Linked DNA regions of Arenibacter algicola. The main gene of each other region encodes a partner of the protein of the gene in region 2 in a complex. Links are inferred from orthologs where the notes say so. Each region holds a gene or a part of one and is shown on either strand. Other genes may lie near its edges.

Region 1 (8,510 bases), on a different replicon or contig from region 2:
GGAAAATAGCTTTTAACTTGGGCTTGTCCGGAACGGCTTTTAAGGAAATGACCAAGTTTGTTACCAGTTTATACAAGGCTTATGTGGAGAGCGATGCAAGTTTGTTCGAAATAAACCCTGTTCTTAAAACATCCGATGATAAGATTATGGCAGTGGACGCCAAAGTATCCATTGATGATAATGCACTATATAGAAGAAAGCAATATGCAGAAATGCGGGATTTGCTAGAGGAGAATCCAATTGAGGTAGAGGCAAGGGCTGTAGGTCTTAACTACGTCGACTTGGATGGAAATGTTGGTTGTATGGTGAATGGTGCAGGACTGGCCATGGCTACAATGGATCTTATAAAAATGGCCGGTGGTGAGCCAGCCAACTTTTTGGATGTAGGGGGAACCGCTGATGCCAAAAGGGTAGAAGAAGCCTTCAGAATTATTTTGAAGGATCCAGCTGTCAAATGTATCCTCATAAATATTTTTGGTGGTATTGTTCGTTGCGATCGTGTAGCGCAAGGGGTAGTGGATGCCTACAAAAATATGGGAGATGCCATAAAGGTGCCTATTATTGTAAGATTACAGGGTACCAATGCTGAATTGGCCAAGGAAATTATTGATAATTCTGGTTTGGCAGTACATTCCGCAGTTCAGTTTCAAGAAGCTGCTGACAAGGTGAAGGAAGTATTGGCATAATACCAAGAAAGTATAAAAATCAGAAAAGAGGGCGTCTAAAAAGTATTTCAACCCCTCCATAATTTGCGTATTTGAGAATAGTTCTCCGATACCTACCCGAATAAAAAAGAGGCTGTCTTGACTTTTTAGACAGCCTCTTTTTTGTTGAACGTATTTTACGTTGAATACCATTAGTTCTCGATAAACCAAGGTAGTCTTATCCTAGAAAAGTTCTGAGGGATCAGGATTTTTTTTTGTTTTTGTACTTTACAGGGCTAATGTCGTGATCCATTTTCTTTTTCTGTTGCTCCTTGAATCCCGGTTTTTGATGTTTTTTAAAAATAGCCTCCTTTTTTGGCTTGGGCAAAGATAATTTTGGGTCTTTGGGATTCTCCCTGGTCCCACGATAATGTATCACCAAACCATTTAAAAAATTACGTAAAATTTGATCGCCACATTCTACATAGTTTGGGTGATCTTCTTTTCTGAAAAAAGCTCCCAACTCGCTTTTGGTAATTTTAAAATCGACTAATTTTAAAATTTCTACAATTTCATCATCCCGTAATTTTAAGGCAACCCTTAATTTTTTAAGAACATCATTATTGGTCATATGATAAATTTTTTGACAAGATATTACAAAAAATAGGATGTGGGACTAGTTTGGGATTACTTTCCTGCATCCGAAGACAAGAAATCAATGCTATTTAATGTAACTTAGTGTTAAACTGTAATTTATGAGTACGTATTTGGAGAAGCTGGGCATTCTTTCCCAAATGATTTCTTTTGCAAAGACAGACAAGGAAATCAAGGATTCGGAGTATAATTTTTTGCTGGGTGTAGCCAAGCAGTTGGAGGTCGATAAGGAAACCTTCGATTCCCTTTTTCATAAGAAAGTTGGAAAGGTATTGCTTAAATCCGAAGCGGAGCGCATCCTTCAATTTCATCGCCTGGTACTGCTTATGAATGTGGACAAGGAGCAGCATCTAGTTGAAATTGAACAGCTGCATAACATAGGACTTGGATTTGGACTTCCACAGGCCGCCATAGAGCAAGTTCTTACCGTAATGCACAATTATCCTGACAAGGTAGTTCCACCTGCTGTGCTGATCAATATATTTAAAGCTTATAACAATTGATAAAAAGCGACATAATGTCCTGTTATTAGGTCGGAATAGTGACACAATGGCATTAAAATGCAATCGGTATAACATTTGCCTTTTAGATCATGAGAATTTAAAGTATAACTTAAAATATAAAAGTCATGAGTCTAGTAAAAAGAAATAATGTTATGTTTCCTTCATTAATGAATGAAATTTTAAGACCAGATTGGTTTGGTGGTATAGATAACTTCAAGGAAAGTGTACCGGCTGCCAATGTTAAGGAAACCGAAACTGAGTATGTATTGGAATTGGCAATACCTGGAAGGAAAAAAGAAGATTTCAATGTTGAAATCGATAATGACATCCTAACTATTTCCTCTGAGGTAAAAAGTGAGGAAAATAAAGAGGATGATGGATATACCAGAAGGGAATTTACTTTTTCATCCTTTAAAAGGGTGTTTAGTTTGCCTGAAACTATTTCCTTGGATAAAATTAACGCCACCTACGAAGATGGAATCCTAAAATTTGTTCTTCCCAAAAAAGAAGAGGCATTGCCTAAGCCTAAAAGATTAATTGAAATAGCGTAAGCTTAAAAGTAGTTTTGTATCCAGTCGGATACATTATAGATTGGTTGGTTGATTTGAAAAGCGCTTTGAGAAATCGAAGCGCTTTTTGTTTTGTTAAATGCCCATGTAACCATTTCTCAATAAAATGCGCAAAATGGTGTTTTATTCCTGTTCCTGAAGCGATTTAATTTCGTCCCTTAACTTTGCGGCTTGCATAAAATCCAAGTCCTTGGCCGCCTTTTCCATAGCCTTTCTTTTGTCCCTTATCATTTTTTCCTTTTGTTCATTGGTAAGGTACAATAAGTCGGGCTCCGCTGCCTTCATTTCTTCTTTCTCAAAATGATAGGTGGAGACGGAATTTTTGGCCAAAACACTGTCCAAACTTTTGTTCAGTGCCGTGGGAGTAATATTATTTTCAAGATTATAGGTAGTTTGTTTTTCCCGTCTGTAGTTGGTCTCATCTATAGTTTTTTGCATGCTGTTGGTAATTTTATCAGCATACATAATGGCTTTTCCATTTAGATTCCTGGCTGCACGGCCCACCGTTTGGGTAAGGGATCTTGCACTTCTAAGAAAGCCCTCCTTGTCGGCATCCAAAATGGCCACTAGGGAGACTTCGGGTAGATCTAGCCCTTCTCGCAATAAATTCACCCCTATAAGCACATCAAAAACACCTTTGCGCAGATCCTGCATTATTTCAACCCTTTCCAAGGTATCCACATCACTATGTATATAACGACAGCGAACATTTATCCTGGTCAAATACTTGGCCAATTCTTCCGCCATTCGTTTGGTTAAGGTGGTGACCAATGTCCGTTCATCCTTTTCGACCCTCAATTGGATTTCCTCGATGAGGTCATCAATTTGGTTCAAGCTGGGGCGCACTTCAATGATGGGATCCAAAAGCCCTGTTGGCCTAATAACTTGCTCTACATAAACCCCTTGGCTCAATTCCAATTCGTAGTCTGCAGGAGTGGCGCTTACATAGATAACTTGATTTTGAAGGGCTTCAAATTCCTCAAATTTTAGCGGTCTGTTGTCCATGGCCGCAGGCAACCGAAAGCCGTATTCCACCAAATTTTCCTTTCTCGACCTATCGCCCCCATACATAGCGTGTACTTGTGGAATGGTAACATGGCTTTCATCAACAACCATCAAATAATCTTTTGGGAAATAGTCCAACAAACAGAACGGCCGGGTTCCAGGTTCCCTACCGTCCAAATATCTGGAATAATTTTCAATTCCTGAGCAATATCCCAGTTCCCGTATCATCTCCAGATCAAAATTTGTACGTTCTTCCAAACGTTTTGCTTCCAGGTGTTTCCCTATTTCTTTGAAATAATTCACCTGCAACACCATATCCTCTTGAATAAGGTGAATGGCATTCTGCAATACATCTGGGGAGGTAACGAACATATTTGCCGGATAAATATTCAGTTGTTGGTACTTCTCCAGTATTTTGTTCTTGTAGGGGTCAAAGGCCTCTATTTCTTCAATTTCGTCCCCAAAAAAATGAATTCTAAAGGCATGGTCGGCATAACTGGGAAATACGTCCACCACATCGCCCTTTACCCTAAAATTTCCATTCCTAAAATCGGCAGTCGTTCTCGAGTACAAGCTTTGTACCAACTGATGTAAAAATTTGGTCCTCGGAATAACTTGATCCTTTTCTATACCTATTACATTTTTCTGAAATTCTACGGGATTTCCTATACCGTATAAACAGGAAACGGAGGCCACTACCAAAATGTCCCTTCTGCCCGATAACAGGGATGAAGTGGCACTCAAGCGCAGTTTTTCAATATCCTCATTAATGGAAAGGTCCTTTTCTATATAGGTACCGCTTGAAGGTATATAAGCTTCGGGTTGATAGTAATCGTAGTAGGAGACAAAATATTCAACTGCATTATCGGGAAAAAACTGCTTAAACTCCGAGTACAATTGTGCAGCCAAGGTTTTGTTATGTGCCAATACCAAGGTAGGCCGCTGCACCTGCTCTATGACATTGGCAACAGTAAAAGTTTTTCCAGACCCCGTTACCCCCAAAAGGGTTTGGTAACGTTCATCGGCCTCAAGGCCCTCTTTTAATTGTTTTATAGCTTGGGGCTGATCACCTGTAGGTTTAAATTCGGAAACAACTTTAAATTTCATGAGCAATGCATTCAGGAACTCCTATAATTGCAATTTTATCTTTTTCCTTCCTGGATAAGAATAAAAAAATCATATTCGTTTTATGACCTAAAATTAATAAATAGTGGGCAATACTGAGGTGCTTCGGCAACTATTTGTAACCATTGTCGTATTATGTATGGTATTAGACTGTTAAAGGTGCAAAGGGAGATATGTTCTTGGAAATTGGCTTTACAAATCGCGTTTTTTGAGCAGGGCGTACGAAAGATATATAAAAATTGCCGTCCAACATCCTACAATCAAAATTTCATAAAAATGAACGGCATAGTCCTTATTGAACTGTTCACCCACTTGTTCTGCCATACTTTGTACAGCCTTAAATCTGGAAGCCGGCTCTTTGATCAGGTTGCTCATAGACTCCAAGGGGAGGAATTTCATAACGTAGGCCGAAGCTTCCTTGCCGGCAAGCCACCATACCAAAAATCGGATGGCTAAATTTTCAATGGCAAACCAAATAATTAAAAAGCCCAAAGCAAAGGCCGATCGTTTTACCAATATACCAAGGAAAAGACAGAAGGAAAAGAAACCCAACAGTTTTATAAAATAAGCCAATAAGTATTCCAAATCCGAAAATATGATGGATATCTCCGTGAAATCGGAATAAAAAAGCCCTAAAACCAATGAAACTATAAAAACAAAAAGGGTAGAAATGACGGAAAATGCAAAAACGGTCAAGAATTTAGAGGCGATAAATTCCTTTTTGCTCAAGCCATCTATTAAATTTTGTTTTAGGGTCTTATTGCTGTATTCGTTTGCCATCATAGATACAATGACTATAGCAAAAAAGAGCTTCAAACCACTTGCAATCCAGGTATTCAAGTGCCATATGTAAGGAAAATTGAAAATTCCCTGTTCGGCCACATGGAACTGAATGGGACCGATATCAAATTTTATTGCGGCCAACAGTGCCATACAGAGTATAAGGACGAAATAGGAAATGATTAGGACCTTACTCGCATTATTGTTCCATAATTTTATAAATTCTATCTGTAATAAACGTAACATATTTTATGCGTTTAAGGGTATTAAAGCGGTTAATCCTTATGATTCGTCAAATTAAGGAATTGTTCCTCAAGACTTTCTTTGCGTTTTACCAAATGGGATAGCACTATACCATTATTAAATAAGTCCTGATTTAGGGTGCTAGCGTTCATTTCTTCTTTCAAAATGGCGGTAATCAAACCATTTTCCTGCTTAATAGGGCCGAAACTGGCGTGTTTACTCAGGAATGTGACCAAAGCCTCTTCATCGATTGCCCTGAGTTCAAAGAAGCCATAACTGGTCAACATTTCGTCAACCGGTCCCGAATAGAGCTTTTCACCTTTTCTTAGGATTATCACATGGCTACAGACTTTTTCTACCTCGTCCAATAAATGTGAGGCTAACAGTATGGTAGTGCCCTGTGAGGCAATTTTTTTTATGATCTCCCTAATTTGATGTATTCCCTGCGGATCCAAACCATTGGTAGGTTCGTCCAAAATTAATATTTCTGGGTCGTTGAGAAGTGCTGAGGCAATGGCCAATCGCTGTTTCATACCTAGGGAGTAGGTACTGAACTTGCTGTTTTTTCGTTCCAGTAGTCCAACCATTTCCAATTTTTCTTCAATTTTATCTTGGGGAACTTCCTTGATTTTGCAGACCAATTTCAGGTTTTGTATGGCTGTCATATAGGGATAGAAATTGGGACGTTCAATGATGGCGCCAACTTTCTTAAGGGCGACGTGGGTGGAAATGGTTCCTCCAAACCATGAAAAATCACCAGCTGTTCTATTTACTACATTCAGTACAATTCCCAAGGTGGTCGATTTTCCGCTGCCATTAGGCCCCAAAATGCCATAAACATTACCTTTTTCAATACTAAAGGAAAGGTCTTTTACCGCGGTTAAGTATCCAAATTTCTTGGTAAGGTGGTTTACGGTCAGGATAGTTTCCAAAATGGGATAGATTTTTTAATTGTTTGTACTTACTTGACGAAGAAATCGTTATTTTGTTACAAATTAAAGTTTTTTCCATGTCTGAAAGATTAATGTCCAAGAAAAAGCCTGCATTTCCAGTAAATAAAAAATTGGATGCCTATTTGGAGCACTATAGCAGAAAAATTGAAATACCAATTTTTTATGAGGATCTGTTGCGTTTTTCTGGGTCTATTGTGGTATACGACTCCAATGAGGAGGACACCCTTTGGGTACGTGTATATTACAGCGAGTTTGATAGGACCGAAATCGATATCAGTCTAAAGAAAGTATATTCCATTCTACATTCCGATGGTAGCGATAGTATATTTCCATTTTTAAATGTAGATGCGGTGGACTATTGTACTTTTGGAAACTCCAAGCCCTTTAGGATCAAGGTTAGGAATATACTGAATGACAATTTCACTTATTTTTATGTAAAAAGGACCGATGCCTCCAGGATATACGGACTGGAACTGGAGCATATGTTGTCGCCCTATAACCTTAACTTCCTGGTCTACGGGGATACTTTGATAGAGGAGCATATTGCAGGTATTCCGGGAGATGTGTTTATCAAGGATTTTTTGCCGAAATGCAACGAATCGGAAAAATCCCAGTTGGCCAAAGAATTTGTCAAGTTTAACGAACGCTGTATGATCCGCCTTTTGGGGGATATGCGTTCATATAACTACGTAATTGTTCCTACCCACGATTTTGATCACGTGGTATATAAAATAAGGGCAATAGATTTTGACCAACAGTGTTATGAAGGAAAATTAAAAGTGTACAGGCCACAGTTTTTTAAGGAAAATTATAAAATGGTCATGTTGGTCAAGGAGAAGTTACAGCGTAATTCTGTGGATCAATATAAAATAGAGGAACGCTCCATTGTGGCCAAACGAATTTTGAGTTCAGGGAACCGTATCAAACGACTCATTTCCATAGTGAAGACCGATGATATATCCAATGACGATAATATTGCGGCCCTTTCACAGCATATTTATGATCTTACGGGAGATATAGACTTTAAAAAATGTAAGACCATGGGGGAAGTGCTGGCACTTGCGCTGGACTTTGTAAAAAGAAATTACGAGGATGTTAGTATGAAACAGATTATTGAGAACAAGATCAATCTTTAATATTTACCTATTCGATACCCAAGGGTAAACCCCTATAATAATACTAAACAAAAGAAGGCCGAAGCATATAACTTCGGCCTTCATCTGTTTATGATCTTAGACGCCCATTCAATGAAGGGGCCAGGTAACTTTCGTATTTGTCTAGCTTTTCTGTTCCTTGTTAAAGTAAACCAGGTAGTAGTACATTTGGCGCTCTTCGTCCCAGCCTTTTTCCACAAATTTTTGGGCCGATTCCGGATTTATAAAATCAAGTTTGATCTGGATATTGGTATCTAGGTTAATAACGTTCTTAATTTTTTTTCTGGCATCGGAGACCGCTTTGTTGGCAATGTCAAAAGTAGAGACATCCTCAATACTGTACTTGGGGCCTTTTTCTACTTTGTAGTGCTTAAATTCTGGTATCAATTCCGGGTTTTCCATAACCTCGTTCAGGAAATTGGTCTCTTCAAAAGAGTCATTTTTTGCAAAATGATTTACGGCCCTGTTCATAAACAACACCTCCTGTTGTTTGTCCTCGGCAGGCAAAACCACATCCTTGGCAAAGTTCTGGCAGAATTTCAAGTAGTTTTTTGTCTTAAAATTATCATCGGATAGGGCGTCGACCCCAAGAAAATTTTCCAACCAGTATTTGGTGTCGTAGCGATTGCTGTCCACTGATAGTACTTTGTAACCTTCTTCTTTATCGGTATTGAAAATAAGGCATCCCTTGTCCAATTTATTGATGTTGATGCCTTGCTGCACCAAAATATCCAGGCTATTTCCCTTTTCCTGAAATTGCAGAAAATCGTGTTTAAGCTCGCTTTTGAATATGCCCACGGCATTCACCTTTACATTATCCAACATTAGATCTGTAAGATAGGCAACGTAAACTTCACCGCTTTTGATGTGTGGATGGTTC
Region 2 (8,572 bases):
CTATATTTCCGTTTTTTATATTGCTTACAATTTGTTTTACCTCATCCATCTAAAAAAAATCATCAACTTTGCACAATGCAACCATTAAACTATCCGTCCTATCCCTTTCGATTCAAAAATAGGGAAAATAAAATCTATATTTTTGATGTCATACGCAAAAAATTTGTGGTTCTACAACCTGAAGAATGGGTAAGACAGCACGTAGTGCATAATCTAATTTCGGACAAGAATTATCCTAAGGCGCATATCAATGTTGAAAAGCAATTGCTTATTAATAATCTTAAAAAAAGATATGATGTGGTGGTCTTCAATCCCAACGGGAGTATTCAAATTCTTGTAGAATGCAAATCGCCTGATATTAAAATTGACCAAGTGGTTTTTGATCAAATTGCCCGTTATAACCTTTTGCTAAAAGCCAAATATTTAATGGTCACCAACGGCTTGGATCATTTTTTTTGCAGTATGGATTTCGAGAGGGAACGATATAGTTTTCTAACGGATATTCCGGCATATAGTCCGGGATAAGGGACAGCCGGAACATCCAATTATCTATTATGGACGAGGCATTTTGGATAGTGGTTATCAAAATATACATCGTCATTTATAAATTATTTCTTTACATTGCCGACTTAATCAGAACCTCTTAATTTTAATGCATGCCTGTTATTTTGGGCATTATATAAAATGTTGAAAATAGCAGTAGTTATACTTAATTGGAACGGAAAATCGCTTTTGGAAAAATTTCTGCCGTCCGTAACGGAATTCTCCAAGGAGGCTGATGTATATGTCGCCGACAATGCCTCTACAGATGATTCTATCGCCTTTCTTAAAAAGAAGTATCCAGAGATAGGTATCGTCCAAAACTCGAGCAATGGGGGTTACGCCAAGGGATATAATGATGCCCTACCCCATATAGATGCGGATATATATTGCCTTTTAAACTCCGATGTGGAAGTAACCAAGGATTGGCTTATCCCAATTATAAAGGAATTTGAGGACAGGCCTTTAGCATCCATTGTTCAACCCAAAATATTGGATTATAAAAATAAGACCCATTTTGAATACGCGGGTGCCGCAGGCGGGTTTATTGATAAATTCGGATATCCTTTTTGCCGGGGACGTATTTTTAATGAATTGGAAACGGATAACGGTCAATACAATGATGTAAAAGAAATATTTTGGGCAACCGGAGCGTGTTTGTTTATTAAGAAAGAGGTATTCCAGGAACTAAACGGATTTGACGAGGATTATTTTGCCCATCAGGAAGAAATCGACTTGTGCTGGAGGGCAAGGAACAAGGGCCACAAAGTGTATTATGTTGGAGCCTCCGAGGTATATCATCTAGGTGGTTCTACCTTAAATAGTATGAATCCTAAGAAGACTTTCCTTAACTTTAGAAATTCCCTTTATTCGCTAGTTAAAAACCTTCCAGCAGGAAAAGTATTCCCATTAGTGCTTTTTAGACTTATTTTGGATGGTCTGGCCGGGCTGAATTTTCTTTTTCAAGGCAGATTTAAGCATTTCTTGGCCATATTGCAGGCTCATTTTAGTTTTTACAGGAATTTCTTGACCATTTACAACAAGCGCGAAAAGGCCTATATTACAGGTGATTACTACCTTATAAAATCCATTGTTTGGGCTTATTATATAAATCATGTAAAAATTTTTAACAATTTAGTAAAAGATTAACTAAATTGGTCTCGCAATATATTGCGTTTTATATAATTTTGCCATCATTAAAACGAACCTATTTAAATTATAAATTATTAATTCTATTATCATAACTATGAGAAAAATCATTTTAGGCTGTTTAGGTATTACCCTTTTATTGTCTTCATGTGTATCGCAGAAGAAATATGCGGATATGGAAGCTAAAGCGAAAGAAGCACAAGATTTATTAAATTCCGCGACTGTTAAATTAAACACCTGTTTAGAAGATAAGGCTGCTGCAACTTCAAAAATGCAGACTTTGGAAGATCAGAACGCCTTCCTTAAAGCCAATAACCAAGACTTGATAAACAATATGGGCAACCTTACCACTCTTACAAGTAAAGGTGCCGATAACTTGGAGAAATCCTTGGAAAGTTTAAAAGAAAAGGACTTAACTATAAGAAAGCTTAACGATGCCATTACTAGAAGGGATTCTGTAAACTTGGCTTTGGTTCAAAGTTTAAAAGGTGTTCTTGGAAACTTGGATGATGAGGATATCGAAATTAGTGTAGAAAAAGGAGTTGTTTTTGTTTCTATTTCTGACAAACTTTTGTTTAGAAGCGGAAGCTTTAATGTAACCCAAAGAGCAAAGGAAATCTTAGGCAAAGTTGCCCAAGTGGTTAACAACAAACCAGATTTCGAATTTATGGTTGAAGGTCATACCGATACTGATCCATACAACAGTGGTGTTTTATATGACAACTGGGATTTAAGTGTTAAACGTGCTACTTCAGTTGTACGTATCTTACAAAAAGATTACGGTGTTGATCCTAAGCGTATGACTGCTGCAGGAAGAGGAGAGTACATTCCTGTTTCCCCAACAGACAAGGCTAAGAATAGAAGAACACGTATTGTTGTACTTCCAAAAATTGATCAATTCTACAGTATGATCGAAGAAGGAATGAAAGATCCTAAGATCAACTAAGAATAACTTATTCAAATTAAAAAGCGACCTATAGGGTCGCTTTTTTTTTGTTCATTAATTAATTGGAAAACTTTCTTTGTACCTAGAATATATCCAAACTTCCCTTTCCTTCCCTAACCACTATAGGTTCATCTTCGGATAGATCTATTACTGTGGACGCCATGTTGTCCCCATAACCGCCATCAATAACTATATCTACCAGATTTTTCCATTTTTCATAGATCAATTCTGGATCGGTGGTATATTCCAAAAGTTCATCCTCATCACGAATAGAGGTTGATACGATAGGGTTTCCCAGTGCTTCAACCAAGGTCCTGGCAATAGAATTATCAGGAATACGAATACCTACTGTTTTTTTCTTTTTAAATTCTTTGGGAAGGTTATTGTTCCCTGGAAGTATAAAAGTATAAGGTCCTGGTAAGGCCCGCTTTAGAATTTTAAAGGTAGAGGTATCTATTTGCCTTACGTAGTCCGAAAGGTTACTGAGATCGGCACATATAAAGGACCAATTGGCCTTTGCCAATTTTACTCCTTTGATGCGTGCTATTTTTTCCAAGGCTTTGGTGTTTGTTATATCACACCCAAGGCCATACACGGTATCTGTTGGATAAATAATCAGGCCCCCTTTACGCAAAACATCCACCACTCTCTTAATTTCCTTAGGATTAGGATTTTCAGGATATATTTTAATAAATTCAGACATATTATTGGTTCAAAATAAACGTTAACAATTTAAGAAATAATGTTTTATGTATAAGTTCCAGTTTATCGTACTTCTTGGATTCTTCTTTGTAATACTCCACTCTTGTTCGGAAGATCCTATTGCAACCGACACTGGCGCATTGGAGGCCAAGAACATTATCGACTTGGAATATGGTTCCAATACACATCAAAAATATGACATTTATCTTCCAAAAAACAGGACCACTGAAACTAAAGTTCTCATTCTGGTACATGGAGGAGGATGGAATGCTGGTGAAAAATCGGAAATGAATCCCTTTAAAGACTTTATAAGGGAACAATTATCGGAGATAGCAGTAGTTAACATGAATTATAGATTGGCCGATCTGAACAATCCTCCTTATCCAATGCAAATCCATGACATAGACCAATTAGTTCAGGAATTGTCCAATAGGGCGCATGAATTTCAAATTTTAAAGGATATCGGATTTATTGGTTCTAGTGCAGGTGCCCATCTTTCCCTATTGTGGAGCTATGCACACGATACCAAAGAACAGGTGAAAATGGTCTGTAGCATTGTAGGGCCTACCAACCTTTTGGACGAGGCATATATAAATACACCAAATCCCGTGTTAAGGACCCTTTTAGATCAATTTGGTAATGATCCAGAGGTTTTGGAAGAGGTGAGTCCGTTGTACCAAGTAAAAACCACTTCTCCTGCAACCTTATTGTTTTATGGAGCACAGGATCCCTTAATTCCAAATTCCCAGGGAATAAGCCTAAGGGATAGATTAATGGAATTAAACGTAGAACACCAATTTACCTTCTACCCTAACGGAGGTCACGGCTGGGTAGGATTGGATCTTTGGGATACTTCCATTAAACTGAAGGCCTTTGTCCAAGAGCATTTATAATCTATGTCCACATATTAAAATCACTGGTCCCTATGGAGTTAGAGTACCTCCAACTTTGCGAACCTTAATAAAAGTTTTTTTATGTCTCCCTTATCAAATTTAATTTCAGCTTTCCTGTCGTTTCCTACCCCTTCAATTTTCAGCACTTGTCCCCTACCAAATCTAGTATGGTTTACTAAGGAACCTTCTGATAAATTGGGATCTACCGAATTGGTATTTCCAACGGGAGTACCTAATTCCGGTTTTAGTTTACGAAGTTTTCGCAACTGATTTTCATTGGGCCTAACACCACTGGGAGGTGTTCCCTGTAGGGGTTTGTTCTGTCTTAATCTGCTTTTATCAACATCACCAAAAATATCAACATCTATTAAGGGGGTGTATCCAGATCTCTGGACAGGTGTGAGGTTTTCAATATATTTTTCATCAATTTCCTCAATAAATCTACTAGGTTCGGCATCTACCAATTTACCCCAACGGTATCTATTCTGCGTGTAGGTTAAATATGCCTGCTTTTCTGCCCTGGTAAGGGCCACATAAAACAAACGCCTTTCCTCTTCCAATTCACTCCTGGTATTCATGCTCATGGCAGAGGGGAATAGGTCTTCTTCCATCCCTACAATATAAACATGCGGAAATTCCAGTCCCTTTGCCAAGTGAATGGTCATTAGGGCCACTCGGTCATCATCTCCTGTATCCTTGTCCAGATCGGTTGCCAGTGCTACATCCTCCAAAAACTCCCCTATATCCCCTTTGGCATCTGCCAATTCCTTTTGCCCTTCAACAAAATCCTTGATACCGTTCAATAATTCTTCAATATTCTCCATCTTGCCAATTCCCTCTGGAGTACCGTCTTTTTTGAATTCCAGCAGAACTCCGGATTTTTTGGCAACATGTTCTGCCAAGGTAAAGGCATCTGCACTTTCGTTCATGATCTGAAAGCTTTTGATCATGGCCACAAAGTCGCCCAATTTTCTTTTGGTACCGGAATTGATCTTTAAATCAATCCTTTCCAAGTTATCAATAACCTCAAAAATTGAGCGATTATAGTGATTAGCGGCCACGGTAAGCTTGTCCAAAGTGCTCTGTCCAATACCACGTGCAGGGAAATTGATAATACGTTTAAGCGCCTCCTCATCTTTTGGATTGATAACCAATCTTAAATAGGACAGCACATCCTTAATTTCTTTCCGCTGATAAAAGGAGAGTCCGCCATAAATCCTATAGGGGATATCCCTTTTTCTTAGAGCGTCTTCGATGGCCCGTGATTGTGAGTTGGTCCTGTACAGAACAGCGAAATTACCATTGGGCAACTGACTTTGCATTTTATTTTCAAAGATAGATCCGGCCACAAACCTTCCTTCCTCCGCATCCGTAGGGCTGCGGTGAACCTTAATTAATGGACCTTCGTCATTGGAGGTCCAAACCACTTTTTCCAATTGATTGGTATTTTTGGAAATTATGGAATTGGCGGCATTCACGATATTTTTAGTGGACCTATAGTTCTGTTCCAATCGGTACATCCCCACATTGTCATAATCTTTTTGAAAATTTAGAATATTGCTAATGTTTGCCCCCCTAAAGGAATATATACTCTGTGCATCATCCCCTACCACGCAAATATTCTGGAACCTGTCCGATAGCGCCTTAACGATCAAATACTGGGAATGGTTGGTATCCTGGTACTCATCTACTAGAATATACCTAAACCTGTCCTGATACTTGGCCAGAACTTCGGGGAATCTGGTAAGCAGCTCGTTCGTCCGCAACAGAAGATCATCAAAATCCATTGCACCGGCCTTAAAGCAGCGATCCACATAGTTCTGATAAATTTCTCCCATCCTAGGGCGCTTGGCCATGGCATCCGCCTCTACCAAATCCGGATTATTGTAATACGCCTTTACGGTAATAAGGCTGTTCTTATAGGAAGATATTCTATTTTGTACCTGCTTATATTTATAAATATCCTTGTCCAGCCCCATTTCCTTAATGATAGCGGATAGAAGACGCTGGGAATCCTGTGTATCGTATATGGTGAAATTGGAAGGATAGCCCAATTTGTCTCCGTCGAACCGCAAAAGTTTGGCGAAAACGGAATGAAAAGTACCCATCCATAGGTTCTTGGCTTCGGAGGTACCCACAATATCGGCAATACGTTTCTTCATTTCCCTGGCAGCCTTGTTGGTAAAGGTCAAAGCCAAAATGTTAAAGGAATCCACTCCTTGGCTCATCAAATAAGCAATGCGGTAGGTCAATACCCTTGTCTTACCGGAACCGGCCCCTGCAATCACCATCAAAGGCCCGTCCTTATGCAATACGGGAGCCTTTTGGGCTTCATTTAATTCGTTAATATAATTCTCCAAAACGTATGTAGATATTAAGCTCGTTACGATCGGTGAATTTAACCATAAATAGCCTTATCAAAAAATCAACTTTAATATTTGTGATAATCCAACCGAGTTAATAGTTCTAATTTGAATATATTTATCCTTTAAATCCAATTTTACGAAAAGCAACACTTTTATGGATGTTGCCATCTGTAAAATTATTAAAAACCAAGTTTAATGATTAAGATAATGTAATCTTAGACATCTATAATTTTAAATCCCATTTAGTTGTATGAAGTTATATTTAATTCTCCCAATGCTTTTATGGTGTTTAAATTCCTCGGCCCAGAAATATAATTTTGAAAAGGAATATAAAGGTATTGAACCAAAGGTAATAGACTGGAGGAGGGATTTTCACCAAAATCCAGAATTATCCAATAGGGAGTTCAATACTGCAGAAAAAATAGCCTCCCATTTGAAATCCTTGGGGATAGAGGTTCAAACAGGAGTCGCCAAAACTGGGGTTGTAGGGATTCTAAAAGGCAATAAAAATGGAAAGGTAATCGCTTTAAGGGCCGATATTGATGCCTTACCGGTTACCGAAAGAAACGATCTTCCTTTTAAATCTACTGTGACATCCGAATTTCTAGGACAAGAGGTCGGTGTTATGCACGCCTGTGGCCATGATACCCATACCTCTATCCTTATGGGAGTTGCAGAAATTCTGTCCAAAAATAGGGACAAGATTAGGGGAACCGTTAAATTTATTTTTCAACCTGCAGAAGAAGGTCCTCCTCCAGGGGAAGAAGGTGGAGCACTATTAATGGTGAAGGAAGGTGTTCTTAAAAATCCGGATGTGGATGCTATTTTTGGGCTTCATATTAACTCCTCTACCCCAGTTGGTGTAATTAGGTATAAATCCGAAGGACTAATGGCGGCAGTGCAACGATTCGTTATAAAGGTTGAGGGAAAACAAACCCATGGCTCACAACCATGGAAGGGTATAGACCCCATTCTTATCAGTGCCAAGATCATAGATGGGCTACAGACCATTATTAGTAGGGAAGTAGACCTTACCAATGAAGCAGCGGTGATAAGTGTGGGCAAGATTACAAGTGGTGTCAGATTTAATATTATCCCAGAAAGTGCGGAAATGATCGGAACCATAAGGACCTTGGACTATGATATGCAAAAACAGATTACCGAGAGAATGAAAGAAATGGTACCGGACATCGCCAAGACATATGGCGGTACGGCCACCATTGAGATAAAAAGCAATACGGACATAACCTTTAACAATCCCGAGCTCGTAACCCAAATGTTACCTACCCTTAACAGGGTGGCGGGCAAAGAGAATGTGCAAATACAAAAAGCCGTTACTGGGGGTGAAGATTTCTCCTACTTTCAAAATGAGGTTCCCGGGTTCTTCTTCTTTCTGGGAGGTATGACTCCTGGAAATACCGCATCCTTTCCACATCATACGCCCGATTTCAGTATAGACGAAAACGGAATGATCCTTGGGGTAAAGGCACTCACAGAAATGAGTTTGGACTTCCTTAACAACTAAAAATTTTGTTAAACAATTGAGGATGCACAATTTATAATAGTTACAGCTGTAGTTTGTAAAAAAGATCTATTTCCTAAAATCATTCAAGTCATCTTTAAAAACTTAAATTAAGAATATGGATTCAATGTTAAACACCCTAGCTAGTCTACCTTGGTGGGCATGGCTAATAGTGTTTTTAGTTTTGGTGGCTATCAGGGATATCTTTCTGCAGAAAGGGCACACCATTTCGCATAACTTCCCTGTAGTAGGACATTTAAGGTATTGGTTGGAGAGCATTGGCCCAGAAATGAGGCAATATTTTGTTGCCAACAATAGGGAAGAACTACCATTCAACCGCATAGAAAGGGGATGGATCTATGCCTCGGCGAAAAAGGAGAATAATTATGAAGGCTTTGGAACTGACAGGGACATATATGCCCATCAACATATTTTTGTCAAGAATCAAATGATG

The links.
Region 1: the proteins of U735_RS0110960 (region 2) and uvrB are in contact, whole or in part, in a crystal structure (PDB 7EGT), measured with the Thermus thermophilus proteins. The link is inferred for Arenibacter algicola from one-to-one orthologs. Residues at the interface, in WP_096412145.1 of Thermus thermophilus: His654, Arg656, Phe657, Gln666, Asp668, Glu669, Lys680, Arg681, Leu682, Ser683, Lys685, Tyr686, Ala687; in WP_096411307.1 of Thermus thermophilus: Glu23, Leu25, Arg26, Asp27, Gly28, Glu29, Arg30, Phe31, Arg55, Glu326, Asp327, Phe328, Glu379, Ser382, Gln383, His398, Gly400, Arg401.

The regions. Positions count from the first base shown.
Region 1 is NZ_JPOO01000001.1:2,011,145-2,019,654, forward strand. Bases 1,989-4,909 are described here. They hold uvrB (excinuclease ABC subunit UvrB), read right to left. Parts: upstream 4,483-4,909; coding sequence 2,494-4,482; downstream 1,989-2,493. Other genes in these bases: U735_RS0108570 (Hsp20/alpha crystallin family protein), read left to right, coding at 1,989-2,352; U735_RS0108585 (ABC transporter permease), read right to left, coding at 4,693-4,909. In the rest of the region: sucC (ADP-forming succinate--CoA ligase subunit beta), read left to right, coding at 1-686; U735_RS0108560 (DUF1456 family protein), read right to left, coding at 907-1,275; U735_RS0108565 (hypothetical protein), read left to right, coding at 1,400-1,801; more of U735_RS0108570, read left to right, coding at 1,927-1,988; more of U735_RS0108585, read right to left, coding at 4,910-5,526; U735_RS0108590 (ABC transporter ATP-binding protein), read right to left, coding at 5,556-6,455; U735_RS0108595 (hypothetical protein), read left to right, coding at 6,533-7,612; U735_RS0108600 (nucleoid-associated protein), read right to left, coding at 7,754-8,510. UniProt on the Escherichia coli protein: The UvrABC repair system catalyzes the recognition and processing of DNA lesions. A damage recognition complex composed of 2 UvrA and 2 UvrB subunits scans DNA for abnormalities.
Region 2 is NZ_JPOO01000003.1:182,241-190,812, reverse strand. The notes cover bases 3,930-6,912. They hold U735_RS0110960 (ATP-dependent helicase), read right to left. Parts: upstream 6,591-6,912; coding sequence 4,269-6,590; downstream 3,930-4,268. Other genes in these bases: U735_RS0110955 (amidohydrolase), read left to right, coding at 6,847-6,912; U735_RS0110965 (alpha/beta hydrolase), read left to right, coding at 3,930-4,230. Outside these bases: holA (DNA polymerase III subunit delta), read right to left, coding at 1-49; U735_RS0110985 (type I restriction enzyme HsdR N-terminal domain-containing protein), read left to right, coding at 76-525; U735_RS0110980 (glycosyltransferase family 2 protein), read left to right, coding at 685-1,689; U735_RS0110975 (OmpA/MotB family protein), read left to right, coding at 1,787-2,635; U735_RS0110970 (L-threonylcarbamoyladenylate synthase), read right to left, coding at 2,718-3,338; more of U735_RS0110965, read left to right, coding at 3,385-3,929; more of U735_RS0110955, read left to right, coding at 6,913-8,121; U735_RS0110950 (FMN-binding glutamate synthase family protein), read left to right, coding at 8,237-8,572. UniProt on the Escherichia coli protein: A helicase with DNA-dependent ATPase activity. Unwinds DNA duplexes with 3'-5' polarity. Translocates on single-stranded DNA with 3'-5' polarity. Initiates unwinding more efficiently from a nicked substrate than double-stranded DNA.